2 regions of the Halobacillus shinanisalinarum genome follow, and region 2 is predicted to be linked to the other one. Evidence: riboswitches for the same ligand, from Rfam matches in the RefSeq annotation. Region 2 holds a riboswitch; the other holds the start of a gene.
What was found. A riboswitch is a leader RNA that binds a small molecule or an ion and turns the genes downstream of it on or off. The one in region 2 is predicted to bind glycine.
Positions count from the first base shown of each region.

Region 1 (7,665 bases), 920 kb from region 2:
TTACCTGTTGCACTGGTTGACAAACCTTCTTCAATCACTAAAAAGGGCAGCTCATATATAAGGGTTCCTTGCGCATACATTAAAGCAAAACCGACAAAATAAACTGACAGCAATTGTTTATCTAGCAACAATCCGCTTTTCTTACCTTTACCTTTCTTATGAAGAACGATCGGTTGCATTTCTTTTATGTACAAAAGAGCTGTGACTGCTGTAAAAAGCAGAGACGTTCCAATAATAAGATAGGTGCCTCTAAAGTCTGCATACTCGACCAAATAGCCTCCGATTAAAGGAGCAACAATGTTTGCAACTGTAATCAGCAGCCCATTAACAGCCATGTTTTTCCCTTGTTGATGGCTGTTCTTTGCGTAACCTGACAATAGCGCAAAACAAGCAGGTGTCAAAAAAGCGAGAACAAAACCATTAAATAATCGTAATACTAGTAAACTTTCAGGATTTGAAACAAATCCATGTGCTATCATTATGAACGCCGACAAGAAAAGTGGCACAACAATAAACTGTTTCTTGCCGAATTTGTCAATAAAAGGCCCTGCTATCAAGTTGCCACATAAATTTGCCAGTGAAGAAACGCTCAATAAAATACTTATAAAAAAAGTTGTTGCTCCAAGTGCCACTGCATATGGGGTGAATATTGGGAACTGTATGTGCATAATCAACGACATGAAAAAAAGCACCACATATATCGCTGTCTTACCTTGCCCTGTGTTGTCCATATAATCTCCTCCCCCTTAAGTGTATGAAATACTCAAGGAAAGAGACGTGCTGTAAGAAGAATTTTTCTCGATTTTAACGCCCCTGGACTTAATTCCTCTATAGTAATATCAGGCTGCCGTATTTTCCTAATTCGTTTACTTCAACATCCATTGCATTCATTCCGAAAACAAGCAGCGGCCAGGTTTTGATCCAGAATCGTTTTGTTACGTACATATGTTCTCATACTCCTTAAAATTAGTATAGGCTATTTCAAGAAGGATGGCAAGCCGAAAGGTCAAGGTCAAGACCGATGACCGATTCATCTCCCATCTAAATAGCGGGTATTCCCGGTCTTTAGGGATAAAAAGGACCATACACCTTCCTGATGTATGGCCTAGCTATGAAAGAAACCGAGCAGGCGTCGTCATTACTGACCACGCCTCTCGCAGAGCGCACACGTGCGAATCTTCACATGTAGCTCTTCCCATATATCTCTTTTAGAGAAAACGTTCATCGTAATCAGATACACAATTCACTAGTTCAAGTACTAAGAATATTTGTTATTTAAAAACGTATGAACCATGGGGATCTTGGAAACTTCGCCACGCAAACATGCCGTATACGCTTCTTCATCTGTTATTCCCCTGGCGTCATTGCTTTTCGTTTCCCTACCTGTTCTGCTTCTCACTATGAAATGCAACTCCCAAGGTTGATTGTCTATGGCTACCTTGTATTTCACTCTTGCACAGTCATCCAGCTCTCGTGCCGACATGGGATATCAGCTCTGTTCAGAGGTTTGCCTTCAATCCTCCTCACGCTGCTTCACAGTCAGCGCACCGTCTTTCAGCTTCTGCTCTGGCTGATCGATCGGCTTATTCGGGACCTCCACCCTTTAGCATATGTGCTGTCATTCGCAAAGAAGCTCTCGACTACTGTGAAGGTTGTTGGATGTAAACATAATTTCAGGAAAAACACATGGGTAAAGCTTAGAAATACGGCTAACTCTATCTTTTTTAAATAATCCGGACAGAAACGATCCCTTCGATCTGATTAATGTTCTCTTTTAAGTCAGGAATAGTACTGCCGTTTACTTCATTATCAATATCAATCATGGTATAGGCATAATCTTCTCGACTTCTGTTCACCATGTCAGCGATATTCAAGTTGTAATTTGATAAAGCAGATGTGATTTGGCCCACCATGTTTGGAACATTATGATGGTAAGCTGTCACACGACGCTTCCCTGTATAAGGAAGAGAAGCATTCGGGAAATTCACTGAATTTTTGATGTTCCCTGTTTCCAGAAACTCCTCCACTTGGCGAGCAGCCATAATCGCACAATTTTCCTCTGACTCTTTCGTGGAAGCACCAAGATGAGGAAGTGGAATGGCATTTTCCATTTCCAACACATTTTCATTCGGAAAGTCTGTTACATACTTACCAACCTTACCACTTTCAAGGGCAGCAGCCATATCTTCTTCGTTCACCAGTCCACCGCGAGAAAAGTTTAAAATGTTCACACCCTGTTTCATCATGTTAAATGTTTCTTTATTGAATATGTCGCTTGTATCCTTTGTTAACGGAACGTGTACTGTAATGTAATCAGAATGGGCAAACAGCTCCTTCATCGACATAGCACGTTGCACATTGCGAGAGAGGTTCCAGGCTGTATTCACAGAAATAAATGGATCAAACCCGATGACATCCATATCGAGGTCTAGTGCATCATTTGCCACTAGTGATCCGATCGCTCCCAAACCGATCACACCTAGTGTTTTTCCTTTAATTTCTTTTCCGATAAATTGTTTCTTTCCCGTTTCTACAAGACTCGGAATCTCTTCTCCTTTTCCTTTTAATGTCTCTGCCCAGGACACCCCGGAAAAAAGGTTACGAGATAAAGCCATTAATGAAGTCAATACAATTTCTTTTACGGCATTCGCATTCGCACCAGGTGTATTAAACACGACAATTCCACGTTCTGTACAATCTTCGACTGGAATATTATTGACGCCCGCGCCTGCCCTTGCGATTGCTTTTAGATTTTTGTCAAACTTCATATCATGCATGTTATAACTGCGAAGCACAATGGCATCAGGAGCCTCACTTTCATTATCTATTGTATAGTTCACCTTGTCGAATACATCTAAGCCACGTTCAGCAATGTTATTTAATGTTTTTATTGTGTTCAATTTGTCTATCGTTAGTGTGCTCATTTTTTTCTCCCCTTTTTATTTATGATTATTTTCAAATTCCTTCATAAAAGCGACTAATGCCTGAACACCTTCTATTGGCATCGCATTATAAAGGCTGGCACGCATGCCACCTACAGATCGATGGCCTTTCAACGTCTCGAGCCCTTCCGATTCTGCTTCCTTAATAAAGTCGGCATCTAATTCCGCAGACGGGCTTACAAAAGGAATATTCATAATCGAACGGCTATCCTTATCTACAGGAGAAGTAAACAGATCTGACTCCTCAATGAAATCGTACAATAGTTTCGCTTTTTCACGGTTGATACTTTCCATTTCCTTAAGCCCACCTAGCTCTTTTATCCATTCAAAAACAAGTCTTGCCATGTAAATGCCAAATGTCGGCGGAGTGTTATACAACGATCCACTGTCACTGTGTGTTTTATAATTAAGCATGGCCGGGCAATTTTCTGGTGCTCCCCAATTAAATCTTCTCGAATAATAACGACGGTCAACCCAGCAGGCCCGATATTTTTTTGCGCTCCAGCATAAATTAGACCAAATTTAGTGACATCGATTTCTTCCGATAAAATATTTGATGACATATCCGCTACAAGTGGTACCTCTCCCGTATCTGGAATCTCAAGAAAAGTGGTTCCTTCGATGGTATTATTCGTCGTAATATGGACATAATCAGCTTCTGAATCCATCATACTGCTGTCGACTGTCGGTATATCAGTGAAATTGTTATCCTCTGAGGAAGCAATGACACGTATATCTCCATATTTCTTAGCTTCTTTAATCGCCTTCTTCGACCAGGACCCCGTATTGACATACTCCGCTTTTCCACTTTTGCCAAGGAGATTCATCGGTACCATAGCAAACTGCTGTGATGCTCCGCCTTGGACAAATAGAACTTTGTAATTTTCCGGAATATCCATCAGATCCCTAAGTAACTTCTCAGTTTCCGAGATAATCTCTGTAAATAATTTCGAACGATGGCTTAACTCCATCACAGACATTCCTGAATCCGCATAATTAACTAACTCTTTCTGCGCCTTTTCTAATACTGGTAATGGCAGGATCGAAGGACCTGCTGAAAAATTATAAATTCTAGTCATGTTATCCAACACCTCATTCGTATTTATTTCACTAGTAATCCATTAGACTACTACTTGGACCAAACCGCTTTAAAAAGTATAAAAAAAGAGATTGGGGTCTCCCAGCCTCTTTAGGTGTCAGAATAACAAATAAGTATATGTTATTCCTCTGTCCTTTTGCCTGAGATTGTGAACCCTTCGGCGATGCAGCATTTGCATTCTCTCCAGAAATCGCTCCTGTTATAGTGTGATCCATAACAATCAACGCTAGCCAATCATTTTGTTGTAAGAATGAGATTAGTAACCCTAAATCCCATCGTTCGTTTTTAAAAAATAAGAAAATTTGTATTATTGGATTATAAATTATATTACACCACTTATCAAGAGGGGAAAAACTTGCTTTTTCACCTCTTTTCCTTATGTTAGCGCTTACTTCGTTTGTTTGAAGGGTTTTAAAATAAATACGAATATTTCACTTATATTTTAATTTTTTATTCGTGTTTATTTTCTACTTCTGATCAATTCACAAAAAACCGCAAATCCACACGTGCTATTTGGTTAATCAATTCCAATCCATGCTTTGAACGTCTCTAGTCAATTGCTTAGTTATTGAAGAGACCTTCTGTTTCTTTTTTCTAATTGTAGAAGCTGTTTTTTCATTTCCAAACCACCACGGTACCCGGTCAACGATCCGTTTTTCCCGACCACCCGGTGACAAGGCACGGACACAAGCAGTGGGTTATTCCCTATCGCTGCCCCAACGGCGCGCACAGCTGTAGGTTTGTTGATCCTATGGGCAATCTGTGAGTATGTGTACGTTTCACCGTAAGGAATTTCCTTAAGGATTTCCCAAATTTTCTTTTGAAAAGCTGTGCCCTCAACATCTACAGGTATAGTAAACGTTTGCCGCTCACCCCTGAAGTATTCGTCAATCTCCTGTTGGTAATTTCCCAGCATCTCCTCATTTTCCACCAGATTATACATTTGAAATCGTCGCTTGGCCCAATCCTCCAATTCATGAATGCCCTGGTTGGGAGAGCCCATAAAGCATAAGCCCTGTTTGTAGCTGCAAGATAAAATTCTCCCATATCACTCTTATACTGGGACCAATAAACAACATGGTTATTCATTTGTGTCATCTAAGTTTTCCTCCTCTACCTTTCCGATTCTATGAATTTTCCGGTAATCCCTCGGGGTCTTCGCCATTACTTCTTTAAATAACGTGACAAAATAGGCTGTATTCGGATACCCGACAGCTGATCCTATATTTGTTACCGATTCATCTGTGATTTTAAGATAGTGCGCGGCCTTGGCTAATCGAATCTGTTGAATATATTTCATCGGACTTATCCCCTTGATTCGTTTAAACGTCCGCTGCAGATGATACGGACTTCCATGACATACCTCTGCTAAGGAATCCAAGGTAAGCGGCTCACTGTAATTTTCATCAATCCATTCCGCCAGCTGTTCAATCCATTCTTCATCGGGTAAGCGCAATCCATTGGGCTTACACCGTTTGCAGGGGCGGAAATGTTCTAACTGAGCCAGCTTCGCATTCTTGAAAATCCGTACGTTTTCTTTATTCGGAGGTCTTGATTTACATGACGGACGACAGAAGATCCCTGTGGTCCTGACAGCATAAAAAAACGTGTTATCATAAGCCGAATCATTCTCTATAATCGCTTTCCAATAAGTATCAGGTATTCTAGATTTCATGCGATCACCTCTCAAATCATCGTATCAAAGTTTTATGCTTTATCAATAAAATCGGAACGTAAAAACAAGATAACAAAATTATATTCTCTCTATAATCATCTATAAATTAACTCATATAATCTTTTTTTGAATATAAGCGCAAGATTACGAAATACATCATTGTCCCTTTATGATCTAACTTGCATGTACGGACAGATGAATATTTTTGGACATACGCTCCCTGACTAACGAGCTACCGGGATAAACATGCTATAGTCATCAACCCTGCTCCTAAGCATACGCTGTGGTCCTCAAAACTTTAGCGCCTCGAACTTCTTGCGACGCGCAAGGAACGTGCTCGTGTAGACATTGTCACAGGAGGGACGATCTTTTTTGTCGACGTTCTTATTCGTCAACTTATTGAACACATACTAATACCGATATATACAAATACTTTTTTAGACACGAATCTTGAATCTTGCGTGATAAAATAAGAAAGTAGATAGAAAGGGAGTTTTTTTCAATGAGTATCAATTATCAAGACAGATTAATAACATTGCAAAATGGTCTAGAAAAACAAAATGTTGATGTGGCTATGATTACATCACCAGCAAATGTATTCTATTATACTGGCTTCAATTCTGACCCTCATGAACGATTTATGGGATTAGTTGTTGATAATCGCAAACAAGAATTTACCCTGTTTGTCCCCGCATTGGATAAGGAAATAGCTGCCAGTGAATCTTTTGTTAAAAAGGTCGTTCCAATTTCAGATGAGGAACACCCATTTGAGAAACTAAAAGATGAACTCGGGGAGAACATTACGCACTTTGGCCTTGAGATGAAAGCGGTAAGCATGTATCAGCACAATCGTTTGTCAACCAACTTCCCTAAAGCTTCCTATGTTGACATCCAGTCATTCATTAACGCGCAACGACTTAAAAAGTCCGAAAGTGAAATAGCTTACCTCCAGGAAGCTGCCGAGATCATTGAAAAAGTTCTAGCTGAGGGCATTAAAAATGTAAAAATAGGTATGACGGAATTAGAATTAACTGCCGAATTAGAATATCTTATGAAGAAATACGGTTCAGAAGGGCCTTCCTTTTCGACAACTGTACTATCTGGCGAAAAATCGGCTCTTCCGCATGGCAGCTCAGGTGACCGGTCTTTTCGAAAAGGTGACTTTCTACTAATTGATATGGGGGTCATCAAAAACGGTTACTGTTCAGATATAACAAGGACATTTATTATTGGTGAGGCAACGGACAAGCAAAAAGAAATATATGCGATTGTCCTGAAATCAAATCAAGCTGGAATAAAAGCTGTCGAAGCTGGTTCACCTGTCAAAACATTCGATATAGAAGCTAGAAATGTCATTAACAGCCATGGCTATGGTAGTTATTTTAACAACCGCGTTGGTCATGGTCTTGGGATCGAAGTTCACGAGGAACCATCTATTCATGAGAATAATGATTCTTTAGCTGATAAAGGTATGGTGTTTACGATAGAACCTGGAATTTATATACCTGATTTTGGCGGCGTCCGAATTGAAGATGAACTGTATATCAATCCAAGTGGAGAAGTTGAGGTATTAACATCTTTCCCTAGGGAATTACAAATTTTAGGGGTATAAATTCTCAAACGTTCTACTGCAAGAATAGATCATAAGGTGCCTGTTTCCTCGTTGCTTATGCAGTAGAGACAGGCACTTTTGTTTAGTAAGAAAGTTTTTTCTATGAATGACCAAAACCCGCATCCTTTTACTAAAAATGCGGGTAGTCAAAAAATATTTTACCGTTAATAAATGATCCACAGTTCATGTCTATCGTATTTAGAGAGGTGAAGCAAAGAAACTTATTCACTAGTGAAAATCGGAACATTCATTGTTGTTTCTGCAGGTTTCGTTTCGACGATGATTTCACCATTTCTAATCGAATAGAGGACTGGAGATTGGCAACGAATAGCCTCGT
Region 1 is NZ_CP095074.1:4,256,180-4,263,844, reverse strand. It holds gene MUO14_RS21175 (MFS transporter) at 1-731, opposite strand, end outside; gene MUO14_RS21170 (phosphoglycerate dehydrogenase) at 1,725-2,924, opposite strand; partial or broken gene serC (3-phosphoserine/phosphohydroxythreonine transaminase) at 2,940-4,021, opposite strand; glycine riboswitch at 4,160-4,238, opposite strand; partial or broken gene MUO14_RS21160 (methylated-DNA--[protein]-cysteine S-methyltransferase) at 4,607-5,139, opposite strand; gene MUO14_RS21155 (bifunctional transcriptional activator/DNA repair enzyme AdaA) at 5,123-5,716, opposite strand; gene MUO14_RS21150 (M24 family metallopeptidase) at 6,219-7,328, shown strand; gene codA (cytosine deaminase) at 7,550-7,665, opposite strand, start outside.
Region 1: another riboswitch for glycine. It lies ahead of serC (3-phosphoserine/phosphohydroxythreonine transaminase); the one in region 2 lies ahead of gcvT (glycine cleavage system aminomethyltransferase GcvT).

Region 2 (7,665 bases):
TATTTACAAACCATGGAGAGACATTTTTTCGTGCAAAAGAATCCCAGTTACTTAAGGAGTTGGAAGGTGAATTAATTGTATCGACAGGAGGAGGTGTTGTTTTATCAGCTGAGAATCGACAAGCTTTAACTGACCATTTTGTTATTTACCTAGAGGCTTCTTTCAAAACGATTCAAGACAGGCTAGCCCAAAGTGGAAACCGTCCGCTTTGGAGCGGCGATTCAAATGAAAAACAAAAGCGATTTAATGAGCGCAAACCCTTATATGAAAAAGTCGCCATAGGAAGGATACTGGTTGACGATAAGGATCCTGCAATGATTGTAGAGGAGATTCTTCTTTGTCTAAAGAAAAACGATTTTGGACATACTAATAGGTAATCAATCGTAAAGAAGGGATCCCTTTATGAAGAAAAATGAGTATGTTCAGTTTCTTACCGAAGAAACGCTTAAGTATATGCATATGTCTAAACAAGAAAAGCTTGATAGAAGGGTGGAGAGGCCCTCTAAAAGAAGTTCCTCATATTGGTTTGGAATCCTACCTTTCGCTTTGAAAGTAATGAAACGGAAGTGGCAGAAACATAGTTAAAAAGAGACTCAGGGCATGGGTCTCTTTTATTTTGGTATACGAACTCGTCAAATACGATTTCAAGTCTAGGTCAACCTGTAGTTTATTTCTCTCTCCAGAAAGTCAGTTCGATGTTGGAACAGGAGGTGTCTTTTTTATCGAACTCCCTTGATTTCGTTCCAAGTCAAACATCCCATGATGACAAGGCACCTGCCCTTTTTTCATTGCAAAAATAATTGTTGACTAGTTTCCTGTGATAAATAAAATAATCCGCCATTTGCAATTTGGATTGAAATTCGTGGTTTATATCTAACATCAATCTGCTCCAGTTCTTTTTCATAATATTCTTCGTCGACGTCATCAGATGTGAAAAAACGATGTAGTAAATCTTTTTCATCTTTTAGCTGATGTAAAGATTGCACTTCCCATTGATCGTCTAAAGAATCAAGGCGTTCATTTACATAACGAATAATGCGATGGTAGCCGCTTTCGGTGCGTACGATAGGTGTCATTGGGAAACTAAAATCCGATACCGTGGAGCGAAAATCAAATTCCCAAATTTTGTCCATCATTTTTGTAATCAGAGCTCCGTTAATTAGATTTAACCCAATAGAGAGAACCTCGTCACGCGTTTGCTTCCCTCGGTAGGTCACTTTTATATTTAGTATCAACCACGGATGCAGGGCTTTATTTACTGTCAGGGAAGGAAGATATTCATAAAGCCTCGTAGAGTAGGAACGTTCAATAGCTAATTGGTACATTTGGTGGAGCTTTGGTGTTCCTGCGTGTAGATGTATCCCACTATCTTCCTCCATAATTCCGTCTGTGAAAGTTAGGCTCATTGCTTCTCCTACCCGGTCCATCTTTTTCATATAATGCCAATAAAATGGGCGATTCATAAGCGCTTCATCCATGTCATTTGTGAGTTTTACATGCATGGACTGGTTGCCTTCTTCGGTAATGATACACCCATGGGTTGTGAAAAAGTCCTTAGCAAACTGATAATACATACTAGTCGTCAACTTAATTCCCTCCGCTCATTTACGGTATATTCCACATAGCTGACAAGGTTATTTAATTTAATATTCATTTCCCCTTGACTATCTGACTGCTTCATAATCATCTGAATTTGGTCGTCGAAGCTGCCGCCGGGAATGTGTTCTAAAATATGGTCCAAATCGCCAACAGCATGTTTAAACATCTCAATTTTTTCATATAGAAGATTCAATATTTGATCTTCAATTGTGTTTTCAATCGCAAAATTATAAATATGGACATCTTTCTCCTGACCGAATCGATGTATTCTGCCGATCCGCTGTTCGAGACGCATTGGATTCCAGGGTAAGTCATAGTTGATCATATTGTTGCAAAACTGCAGGTTAATGCCTTCAGCACCGGCTTCAGTTGCTACCATAACTTGTGCCTTTGTTTTAAAAAGATGTTTCATCCAGTCACGTTTACTCTTATTAAACTTTCCACTAAAAGGAACGGAAGTAATTCCGTGCTGTTGCAGATACCATTGCAAATAAAATTGGCTGGCCCGATATTCTGTGAAAATAATGAATTTTTCATTAGACTTATCCATGATTTCAACGACTCGCTTTGCTTTAACATGGTGGGGAAGTGTTCCTAAACGGTCGATCAGTTCTGCCAACATGGTAGATTTGCCGTCTTGTTTATTTTGCATGGATTGTAATGACATATAACAAGCTTCTCTTGTTGAACAAAGTTCTTTTGCTAACGTCAACCATGTAAAAGAAGGAGAATTGGATTTTAACGCTGCGAGCTCTTCGTACATTTCTTTCTCTTCATCGGTAAAAGTAAGACGGATATTTGTGACGTGACGTTTTGATGAATCAAGCCCGGTGTCCTTCCTGCGGTTACGGATCATCAGTTTACTCAGTAAGGAGTGGATATGCTCATGTGTCTCGGAATGTTCAAGGGACGTTTTACGGTATTTCTTTTTAAAAGTGGTTAAATCACCAAGGTAACCGGGTTTTAAGATTGAAACTAGATTAAATAAATCACTCAAATTATTTTGGATAGGTGTAGCTGTTAGTAATAAACAGTACGTTTTTTTTAATTGCTTGACAAATTGATAATTTTTAGTTTGGTGATTTTTTAATTTGTGGGCCTCGTCAATAATAATCAAGTCATAAGGGATCGACAAAATTTCTTCCTTGTGAGCTTCTCTTTTCGCCATATCGATCGATGTTACTGTAATATCCCAGTCCTGCCAGGCTGCAAGTTTTTTTCGAGGAGAATAGGCCTGAATATAGAATTTATCTTGCAATTCCTGGATCCATTGGTTCACGAGGGAGGCGGGAGTTAAAATGAGGACCTTCTTTGCCATACCCGAATCATATATTCCTTTAAAATAAGGCCTGCCTCCAATGTTTTTCCAAGACCGACCTCGTCAGCAAGGATAGCCCGTCCATTCATTTCGTGGACGACCTTCTCACATGCATCGATCTGATGATTCAGAAAATCAACATGGGGGAGGTGTTTAGTTGATAGCAATCCATTAAACTCTGGGATCGACCGGTTTTCTAAAGCTTTGTAGCCAAGTTTAAACTCGTTCCATGAACAAAGGGAATCGGGTTGAGCAAGGTTCTCTGATAAAGATTGTATATAGTCTCGATCGTAATGTGTCTCAACCATCTGATCAACTCCTGTACGTAATAATAAAAAAGAATTCATATAAATTTGAAATCGGCATTCGCTCTTATGGTACGCTATGGTATAATGAAGCAGAAATTTAAGAGAGTTTGTCGCATAGCTTTACAGGTTAGTATGCCCAAATTAATCTAAGAAAATACTAGTAGCGGATGATTGCAAAGGGAGAGACTACTTTTGTGGCGCCGAAGGAGCAAGTAATCGAAATGATTGCGAATCTCTCAGGCAAAAAGACCTTTGTAGGACGCACCTCTGGAGAGTGTTTACGATAGGTAAACCACCCAAGAAGCAAGCGGATTGAAGACGTCTTCGTACGTTTTTAAAAACGCCAAACTTTCTGGTGAAACGGACAGAGACTCCCGGTAAAGCGGTAGAGTCTCTTTTTTTAATGCTTAATTAGATCTTATAGGAGTGATAGGATGACTGAATTGAAGCGCACACCCCTTTTTTCTGAGTATAAGAGGTTAGGAGCTAAAACGATTGACTTTGGAGGATGGGATTTGCCCGTCCAATTTACCAGCATTAAGGACGAGCACGAAGCGACCCGAACAAATGCAGGGCTTTTTGATGTTTCCCATATGGGAGAGGTCATTATAAAGGGAAAAGACAGTCTTGATTACTTACAAGGGATGTTAACTAACGACTTGTCAAAGCTTGAACCGGGAAAAGCACAATATACGATTATGTGCTATGAAGATGGAGGCACAGTGGACGATCTAATTGTTTACATGTTAGCGACAGACCACTATCTTCTTGTCATTAATGCAGCAAATCGTGAGAAGGATGTGCAGTGGCTTAAGGATCATAAAGAGGGGGAAGTCACCATCACAGACGTCTCTGATGATTACGTTCAGCTTGCACTTCAAGGGCCAAAAGCAGAAGAGGCACTGCAGCAACTGACCTCTGCAGATCTATCTTCCATTAAATTTTTCCGTTTCTTGCAAGATGTTTCGTTCAAGGATGTAAAGGATAAAGCAATCGTTTCACGCACTGGCTATACAGGTGAAGACGGCTTTGAAATTTATCTTCCTGCTGCATCAGGTCCGGCCTTATGGCAGGCAATTTTATCCGAAGGCGAAACTTTTAATGTGCAGCCAATTGGGCTTGGAGCCCGCGATACACTGCGTTTTGAGGCTAACTTGGCATTATACGGACAAGAACTCAGTCCTGAAATTACGCCAATTGAAGCGGGGCTTTCCTTTGCTGTACGAGTGAAGAAGGATGCAGACTTTATTGGTAAAGAAGTACTGAAAAAGCAAAAGCAAGAAGGGCCAGCACGTAAGCTAGTTGGTATTGAAATGATCGATAAAGGCATTCCGCGCACCCATTATGAGGTATTAGACGGGGGAAGTCGATTGGATTTGTCACGACAGGCACACAATCTCCGACACTTGGAAAGAATGTCGGTCTTGCTCTGTTGGATAGTGAATACACAGATGAAGGAACAGAAGTTACGGTTGCAGTACGCAAACGAAAATTACAAGCAAAGGTTGTCAAAACACCTTTTTATAAACGATAAAGAATGAGGGGGAAGAGTTATGGAATTCCGTTATTTACCGATGACTGAACGCGATAAGCAACAGATGATGGAAACAGTTGGAGTCAAGTCAACAGACGAGCTGTTTGCAGATATACCTGAAAATGTACGCTATAAAGGTGATCTAAATATAAAAGATCCCAAAAATGAATTTGCACTTATGAAGGAACTCACACAGCTTGCTGGGCAAAATGTTAATCTGAAATCACATACCTCTTTTCTAGGGGCTGGAGTGTACGATCATTATATTCCTTCTATAGTCGATCATGTCATTTCAAGATCTGAATTTTATACGGCCTATACGCCTTATCAGCCAGAGATCTCCCAGGGGGAACTTCAGGCTATATTTGAATTTCAAACAATGATTTGTGAGCTTACAGGAATGGATGTCGCTAACTCATCCATGTATGACGGGGGGACGGCTCTTGCTGAAGCGGTTAATCTTTCAGCTGGACAAACGAAAAAGAAGAAAGTGCTTGTCTCAAAAGCTATCCATCCGGAGTCGATGGCAGTTATTCATTCATACGTCAAAGGACCTGGAGTAGAAGTTGTTGAAATCGATCATAAAGATGGTGTAACGGATCTAGATCAGTTAGAAAAAGAGTTGGATGAGGATACAGCTAGTGTGGTCGTACAATACCCTAACTTTTTCGGACAAGTAGAACCACTTCAGCAGGTGCGATCTATTGTTGATACGCAAAAGAAAGCAATGCTGATCACTTCAAGCAACCCATTATCACTAGGATATCTCACGCCACCAGGTGAATTCGGGGCAGATATCGTTGTCGGGGACGCTCAAGTATTTGGAATCCCCGCCCAATACGGGGGACCACATTGTGGTTATTTTGCAACAACAAAAAAACTTATGCGTAAAGTACCAGGGCGTTTAGTTGGTCAAACCAAGGATGAAGAGGGCAAAAGAGGATTTGTTCTAACCCTGCAAGCACGTGAACAGCACATTCGTCGTGACAAAGCGACCTCAAATATCTGTTCAAACCAGGCGTTAAATGCGTTAGCTTCCTCAGTAGCTATGTCATCCCTTGGTAAACAAGGGTTAAGAAAAATGGCCTGGATGAACATGCAAAAGGCAGCGTACATGAAGCAACAGCTAGAGTCTGCTGGGTTTTCCATTGCTTACCAAGGAGCCTTCTTTAACGAGCTTGTCGTAAACATTGGTGATCAACTTGAAGATGTTAATAAAAAGCTTTTACAAAAAGGATTCATTGGCGGCTACGACCTTGGAGGAAATTTCAACGACCTTGCGGGGCACATGCTTGTTGCGATTACAGAAATTCGTACGAAGGAAGAAATCGATCTTTTCGTTAAAGAATTGGGGGATATTCATGGCTAATCAAGACTTTCCACTAATATTTGAATTGAGTCAAGAGAGTCGTACAGGCTTCAGTTTACCTGAGTTAGATGTGCCTGAAACGGATGTGGATGAGCAGTTAGGGGAGACATACATTAGAAGAAATGAACCCGATCTACCCGAGGTAAGTGAATTACAGATTATGCGTCACTACACAGCGTTATCTAAGCGAAATCACGGGGTCGATTCTGGGTTTTATCCACTTGGTTCATGTACGATGAAATATAATCCAAAAATGAATGAAGATGTTGCTAGATTAGCTGGCTTCAGCCACATTCATCCATACCAAGCACCTGAGACTGTTCAGGGAGCTCTTGGCCTATTGTATGATTTGCAAACAACATTGGCAGAGATTACTGGAATGGATACAGTAACCCTTCAGCCAGCTGCAGGTGCACATGGGGAATGGACCGGGTTAATGATGATCCGCGCATTTCATGAAGGAAATGGCGATTATCAACGAACTAAGGTCATTGTGCCGGATTCCGCTCACGGGACCAACCCGGCTTCAGCAACAGTAGCTGGGTTTGAAGCTGTTACAGTTAAAACGAATGAACGAGGCCTCGTTGACCTAGACGACTTGAAGCGAGTAGTCGATGAAAAAACTGCGGCTCTTATGCTTACTAACCCAAATACACTTGGCTTATTTGAAGAAGACATTGAGGATATGGCGGCGATCATTCATGAAGCAGGCGGGAAACTGTACTATGATGGAGCGAATCTAAATGCTATTATGAGCTACGCTCGTCCGGGAGATATGGGCTTTGATGTCGTTCACCTTAATCTTCATAAAACATTTACTGGTCCTCACGGCGGGGGAGGACCGGGATCAGGCCCAGTTGGCGTAACGGCAGAGTTTGAACCCTTCCTACCTAAACCGATCTTAACAAAACGGGATGACTTGTTTGTATTTGATGGGGAACGGCCACAATCAATTGGACGAGTGAAGCCTTATTATGGAAACTTCGGTATCAACGTACGTGCTTACACGTATATCCGTACAATGGGGGCTGAAGGTTTAAGGAAAGTAAGTGAATATGCAGTGCTAAATGCAAATTATATGATGCGCAGACTTCAAGAAGAATACGAAGTACCATTTGATCAGCATTGCAAACATGAATTTGTGTTGTCAGGTAAACGACAGAAAAAACTTGGGGTCCGTACACTTGATATTGCTAAACGATTGCTTGACTTTGGGTATCATCCACCAACCATCTACTTCCCAATAAACGTAGAAGAAGCTCTCATGGTTGAACCAACAGAAACCGAATCAAAAGAGACGCTTGATGCATTCGTTGATGCGATGATTCAGATTTCGCGTGAGGCTGAGGAGGACCCTGAGAAGGTTCAGGAGGCCCCTCATACAACGATTGTCAGTCGTATGGACGAAACAACAGCAGCAAGAAAACCGATCTTACGTTATATCAAAGAAAATTAATGAGGAAAGCGTAAGCGCCTTGAAGAACTTCATCTTGTGACAGTTGGGACCTAAGGCAGTCCTATAGATAGAGAAAAGACG
Region 2 is NZ_CP095074.1:289,765-297,429, reverse strand. It holds gene MUO14_RS01605 (shikimate kinase) at 1-377, shown strand, start outside; gene MUO14_RS01600 (YqzE family protein) at 403-585, shown strand; gene MUO14_RS01595 (YqhG family protein) at 786-1,586, opposite strand; partial or broken gene MUO14_RS01590 (DEAD/DEAH box helicase) at 1,583-3,225, opposite strand; glycine riboswitch at 3,393-3,487, shown strand; glycine riboswitch at 3,491-3,595, shown strand; gene gcvT (glycine cleavage system aminomethyltransferase GcvT) at 3,660-4,766, shown strand; gene gcvPA (aminomethyl-transferring glycine dehydrogenase subunit GcvPA) at 4,779-6,128, shown strand; gene gcvPB (aminomethyl-transferring glycine dehydrogenase subunit GcvPB) at 6,121-7,584, shown strand.